Undibacterium parvum: one gene and its partner. The protein of the gene in region 1 binds, or shares a complex with, the protein of each later gene. Links are inferred from orthologs where the notes say so. Each region holds a gene or a part of one and is shown on either strand. Other genes may lie near its edges.

Region 1 (3,320 bases):
AAATCTAGCGTATGCTTTTCGACGCCATTATTTGCCAACTCTGGCATCTGCTCGCGTATCTGCGATAAACGCATAAATTCTTGCGTACCAGTGGCCATTTGAGAAATGGCCATATTTTTTTGCAGATCAGCTAGATATTGGAATAGTTTGGTATCCACAGCACGGGATACCTGCACCTCTGCGCCAAATTGTGGGGCGCCGAAATGATTCTGCTCGGAGCCGGAATGTAGGGCTTGGTTGGCCGAAAAATATTTCCTCAGCTTTTGCGCGACATGACTATTTAGAGTCTCAGTTTCTGCTTCAGCTTCAGTTTCAGTTTCGCTATCGACTTTGGCCTTTACACTGCTGGTGGTTTTCTTGACGCGATACGATTCCTGCAAATCAGGCAAAATACCCTGACTTACCAAAGTTTCATTGAGCGCGCGATAGATGGGTGCCAACTCAAACAGGATGTCGGTACGTAGCAAGGAGAAAATTAAATGATGAGCAGCGGAGTCGGGGATGAATTCACACCAGACGGCTTGCATGGTCTTTAGGAAAATATCTGGACGAAATGGATTTTGCGCAATTCCGACGCTATCACAGTCCATTAATTTTGCCAGTCGCATATTCAGCGCAGTGAGCTCCTCAGCACAGCCTAACTCTAGGGTTCGACTTACCCGCGCTAAGGCCAGCTTGGTATCCATTTCTTCGTAGCTGATCAAAGTCAAGGCAACATCTGGCTGGTTAAGCAAAGATTCTGTCTTGGTTTGTAAGGCCTCTATCTCTTTACGAAAATTCGCTTCTATTGCCGCCGAAGCAAGGTAATAAAAAGAGTAGCCATTTTGTTTAAGTAACTGGCCTGCGTGAAAACTCAGGCTAGCTTCTTTAGAATCATTCGATTGCTCTGAGGCTGCCAGTAAGGCGTTCGCCAATCTAGCTAAAAACGCATCGATTTGCGCGACTGTCATATGCGTTGCCTGTTGCATCAAGACGTGCCAAATTTCCGCCGGTGTCTTTAACACTCGCGGATGAATTTCAGCTGAGATACCACTCGGTTTTTTAGTTGAGGTCGGTAACATAATGACACTTCTTCACGCTTACTTGCAACGATGATTAATTTACAAAATTGCCTTTAAAATCAATTAGCTTACAGCTTTACTATACTACGCAAAACGGGTTTCTCGAATTTGACTTTACTATATACGAATAATTTCCACATGGAAACGCTTGTATCACAATTTTCACTTCTTTACAGCACTATTTTAAGTATTATCGCTGTATTGCCCTGATGCAAAAAGCCAAGAAGTGTAACCACTTGTAAAGCCTAGTGGAAACATATTTTTAGCACAATACAAAAAATATCAAGAGAAAAACACTCTCCCTATAAGCGCCACATAACAAGAGTAAATTCGCTATCCTAAGCGAAAATTGCTACACGAACATGAATTCCCAAGAATTCCCCTCTAAATTTCTGCTTGATGATGTCAATCTAAGGATCTGATTGATTACTCCACACGCAGGAATAGCTTTGCTCTAAAATGCAGGGTTGAACTCCTTTTTCACCTGCAAGCGATTATGTCAAAAAAATTACCCATCACTAGCGCACCGGCATCATTTGAAAATGCCATGGCCGAGCTATCCGAGTTGGTCGCGCAAATGGAAGCTGGCGATTTAGCGCTGGAGGCCTCGGTCAGCGCCTATCAAAGGGGTTCTGAACTCATTAAGTATTGTGCGGATCAACTCAATAAAGTGGAGCAGCAAGTCAAGGTACTGGACGCCGGCTTACTCAAACCCTACGCCAGTGACGACAGCCAAGAGGTTCAAGCATGAGCACGCAACTGGCGGAATTCCAGACGTGGATGAAAACGACGCAAGTCGAATTTGAAATCGCTCTGGCAGATTTGCTTCCTGCCAGCACCACATTGCCGACCCGCTTACATGAAGCGATGCGCTATGCCGCCTTAGATGGCGGAAAACGGGTGCGCCCGCTCTTGGTATATGCCGCCGGTCGCCTATTCGATGCGCCGCTGCACTTACTCACGCGTGCTGCAGCGGCTTTAGAAATGATCCATGCTTACTCGCTAGTGCATGACGACATGCCCTGCATGGATGACGATGCACTGCGCCGTGGCAAGCCGACAGTACACATCAAGTACGATGAGCCCACCGCGCTCTTGGTCGGCGATGCCTTGCAAGCACAGGCCTTCCTGGTCTTGGCGGAAGGTGATGCCAGTGCCGAGGTTAAATTACCGATGCTGCAATTACTGGCAACAGCGGCCGGCTCGCGCGGCATGTGCGGTGGCCAGGCGATCGACCTTGCCAGTGTCGGTTTGGCGCTGAACGTGGAAGAACTAGAGCATATGCACAGACTAAAAACTGGAGCACTGTTACGCGCCTCGGTCTTGATGGGTGCGATGAGCGGCAAAACCCTGTCCACAAGCGAAGTAAGCGCACTAGACGTGTATTCCGCGGCCATCGGTCTGGCGTTTCAGGTAGTCGATGACGTTTTAGATGCCACCGCAGATTCGGCAACCTTGGGAAAAACCGCAGGCAAAGATGCGGCCGATAATAAACCTACCTATGTTTCACTCCTGGGATTAGACGCCTCCCGTGCGCTAGCGGACAAACTCTGCCGTGATGCGCATCAGGCCTTATTGCCATTTGGCGAAAAAGCTCAGCTACTGCGCGAGCTGGCAGATCTGATCGTGCAGCGGAAAGCTTAAGCTATGACACTCCAGACTAATTTACTCCAAAATATCAATACTCCGGCCGATCTGCGCAAACTGACGCGCGCGCAATTGCCACCGCTGGCCGACGAGCTACGAGATTTCGTGATCGACTCGGTCTCCAAGACCGGCGGCCACCTATCTTCAAATCTGGGTACGGTAGAGCTGACGATCGCCCTGCACTATGTCTTTAATACGCCGGAAGACCGTCTAGTGTGGGATGTCGGCCATCAAACTTACCCGCATAAAATTCTGACTGGCCGGCGCGATCAGATGCACAGCTTGCGTCAATACGAAGGCGTTTCCGGCTTTCCGCGCCGCGCAGAAAGTCCTTACGATACCTTCGGCGTAGGTCACTCCTCGACCTCGATTTCGGCTGCCTTAGGAATGGCGCTGGCCGCCAAAACCAAGGGTGAGAGCCGTCATTCGGTGGCGATCATCGGCGATGGTTCCATGACCGCCGGCATGGTGTTTGAAGCCATGAACAATGCAGGTGTCTATGACGACATCAATATGCTGGTGGTACTTAACGACAACGACATGTCGATCTCGCCGCCGGTAGGGGCCTTAAATCGCCATCTGGCACGCCTGATGTCGGGCAAGTTTTACGCC
Region 2 (3,212 bases), 720 kb from region 1 along the record:
TGGGTATGGCGGGCCTGACTAGTGGTATTTTGCTCTATTTTTCTTGGCAATCATGGATGCACACGCCAAGGCGATCAGAACTTCCATCACTGCCGTGACACGGCAAGGTAAAGTTGCTTCCAGTTAAGCTCAATTAAGCCCAATTAAGCTCAATTAAGCCCAGTATGGCAATCTTCTTGGAGGCTAGCGCTGTCAGCGCACTAGTTTTTCGCTGGCATCTGCTTTGCCAAACCATGGTCAGTTCAAAACGAAAAAAACTGCTTTGATATAAATCAACGCAGTTTTTTTATTGTCCCCGCTATGCATAGCGGGGAGATTAGGCTTGCTTATGCCAGGTTTGCGTTGGCAAAATCCCAGTTAACCAAAGACCAGAATGCTTCCAGATATTTTGGACGCGCATTGCGATAGTCGATGTAATAAGCGTGCTCCCACAGATCGCAAGTCAACAATGGTGTGTCTGTTGTTGTCAACGGTGTCGCTGCGTTGGAGGTGTTAACGATGTCCAAAGTGCCATCTGCTTTTTTCACCAACCAAGTCCAGCTAGAACCGAAATTACCTACACAAGACTTAGTGAATGCATCTTTGAATGCATCAAACGAGCCCCACTTGGCATTGATCGCATCAGCGATCGCGCCAGTTGCTGCGCCGCCGCCGTTAGGCTTGAGACCGTTCCAGTAGAAAGTGTGATTCCAGATTTGGGCCGAATTATTGAAAACGCCGGCAGAAGATTTTTTAACGATTTCTTCTAAAGTGGCGTTTTCGAATTCTGTACCCTTGATCAGGTTGTTCAGATTCGTCACATAGGTCTGGTGATGCTTACCGTAGTGATATTCCAGAGTTTCTTTGGAGATATGTGGCGCCAGAGCGTCCATTGCATAGGGCAGTGCCGGGAGGGTATGTTCCATAGTGCATCCTTGTTTTGATTGCGGTGGGCTGTCGTTTCATTAACTGAAACGGTAAAAACAGCATTGTAAGCGTTTGTGCAAATGCTTGCAGCAATCGCTTGATTTTATGGCAGCGCTTGGTTACGCCCGAACGACTTCGCTAGCTTTGATCGCCCATGATGGCCAACGTGCGCTGGACCGAACTGATGCCCAACTCTGCGTGGTCGATGGCGGTGCGCAGATGCAACAGACTATTTGGCTTGATCTCTGCGCTGGAACGTATCAGCTTGCCCTTGTGGTCGCTCAAGATCACGTAGCCACGTTCTAGGGTGCGTTGCGGATTGAGTAATTCTAATTGTGCTTGCAGGTGCGCGAGGGTGCTCTGCTGCTGCTGTACACGGCGTAGGCTGGCATCCGTGAGTCGGCGTTGTAGTGCTTGCAGGTGTAAGTTTGCGGTAGCGCTATCGGGGCGCTGTGCGCTTAGGCGTGCGCGCCATTGGCCAAGTACTGTTTGCGCTTGTTGCAAGGGCATATGGCTGGCGTAGCGTAAGCGTTGCGCGCAGTTTTGTAATTGCAGTCGTTTACTGGCGATCGCGGCCCCAGGGCTGAGCAAGCGACGAGCAGTCCAGTCCAGGGTTTGTGCTTGTGTCGCTAGGCTTCTTTGCATCGCGCGCTGTAAAGAAATTTGGTTTAGCCTGAGTTCTGCTAAAAAATCGCTGCGTGCGCCAGCGGCAAGCTCGGCTGCGGCAGTGGGAGTGGCTGCGCGCAGGTCAGCGGCAAAATCGGCGATGGTGAAATCGGTCTCGTGTCCCACTCCACTAATGACTGGCATGCTGCAATGGGCAATCGTACGTGCCACGATTTCAGCGTTAAATGACCAAAGATCCTCTATGCTGCCGCCGCCACGACAGACCAGCAATACATCACATTCTTCGCGAGCAGAAGCGGTGGCAATGGCCTGGGCAATTTTTTCAGCAGCGCCTTCGCCCTGTACTGGGCTTGGATACAGTATCACTTGCACGTGGGGTGCGCGCCTCTTAAGGGCTGCGAGGACGTCGCGTAAGGCCGCCGCTTGTAGACTGGTGACTATGCCTACGCAGCGTACAAATGTTGGAATGGCACGCTTATTCGCGGTATCGAACAGGCCTTCGCTAGCCAGCTTAGCTTTTAGTTGCAAAAACGCCTCATACAGATTGCCAACTCCGGCACGGCGTATTGCCTCTACATTAATTTGGTAGTCACCACGCGGCGCATACAGACTGACTAAAGCTCTTACTTCGACCTTGTCGCCTTCGCGCGGGATGAAGTCGGCGTATTGTGCGCGGCCACGAAACATCACCGCTTTGACCTGTGCCGCACTGTCTTTTAGGCTGAAGTACCAATGACCTGAGGCGGCGCGGGTGAAATTTGAGATCTCGCCAGAGATCCAGCTCAGCGGGAAATTGCGTTCTAGCAATTGCGCCACCGCCTGGTTGAGCGCCGAGACGGTGATGACTGCGTTATTGGCGAGCGGATTTGAGGTGGGTGATTCAGGATTCATAAGGGCGGCAGGGTAAAAGCTGTCCACAGTTGCGTGAAATGCTCGCTAGGATGTCATCAAGCCCAGCTGATGTCAAAAAAAACTTGGAAAAATATACTAAGCGCTTGATTTTTATAGATAAAGTAATTTTGCCTATCCTTTGAGCAGTATCATAAAAAGCTTATGTATCAAGGACTTGCCTATTCGTAAGCGCGCTTGTGCACAAACTTATCCACAGAAATACGGGAAATAGTCGGATTAAATTTCACGAAAAACTTGGATAAATGCCTGCCTCATTTAGTTGCAGTGGAAGAATCTTTAATAAAATCAAAGACTTAATTCCCTACGCAAGCTTTGTACACAATCTTGTCCACAAAATATGTGTGGAAATAAGATCTTGAAAATCAAACTATGTATATTCAAATAATTTTTCTGTGGATAAATACCTGTTTTTCGGGATTGTTTAATTTTAGAGCAGTTTATAAATAGTGATTTAAATCATGTGCTTATAATTGTTTTTTAGTTTTTATAGCGGATTTATCCACAGAAAATGTGAAGAACTTTTCCGCTAAAGTCGTAAATCCAGTTATATTATTTATTTAATATTTTTATTTGAAGAAAGTGCGCTACTGCATGATTCTTGAGCAGGCGACAAATAATGATTAAAATCAATTGCTTAGCTACTAATGTTCGCTTTGTACACAATCTTGTCCACAAAATATGTGTGGAAATGTACAGGCATAGAGTGCCAGGCCAAGTTTCTTTACGGATATAATTTTTCACGGAAAAAACCTGAGGCTGCTTAAATT

The links.
Region 2: the proteins of EJN92_RS13315 (region 1) and xseA are in contact, whole or in part, in a cryo-EM structure (PDB 8TXR), measured with the Escherichia coli proteins. The link is inferred for Undibacterium parvum from one-to-one orthologs.

What each region holds. Positions count from the first base shown.
Region 1 is NZ_CP034464.1:3,045,419-3,048,738, reverse strand. Bases 195-3,184 are described here. They hold EJN92_RS13315 (exodeoxyribonuclease VII small subunit), read left to right. Parts: upstream 195-1,557; coding sequence 1,558-1,812; downstream 1,813-3,184. Other genes in these bases: dxs (1-deoxy-D-xylulose-5-phosphate synthase), read left to right, coding at 2,709-3,184; EJN92_RS13310 (polyprenyl synthetase family protein), read left to right, coding at 1,809-2,705; EJN92_RS13320 (DUF1631 family protein), read right to left, coding at 195-1,061. Outside these bases: more of EJN92_RS13320, read right to left, coding at 1-194; more of dxs, read left to right, coding at 3,185-3,320. UniProt on the Escherichia coli protein: Bidirectionally degrades single-stranded DNA into large acid-insoluble oligonucleotides, which are then degraded further into small acid-soluble oligonucleotides.
Region 2 is NZ_CP034464.1:3,764,574-3,767,785, forward strand. The notes cover bases 235-3,116. They hold xseA (exodeoxyribonuclease VII large subunit), read right to left. Parts: upstream 2,425-3,116; coding sequence 1,045-2,424; downstream 235-1,044. Other genes in these bases: sodB (superoxide dismutase [Fe]), read right to left, coding at 327-905. UniProt on the Escherichia coli protein: Bidirectionally degrades single-stranded DNA into large acid-insoluble oligonucleotides, which are then degraded further into small acid-soluble oligonucleotides.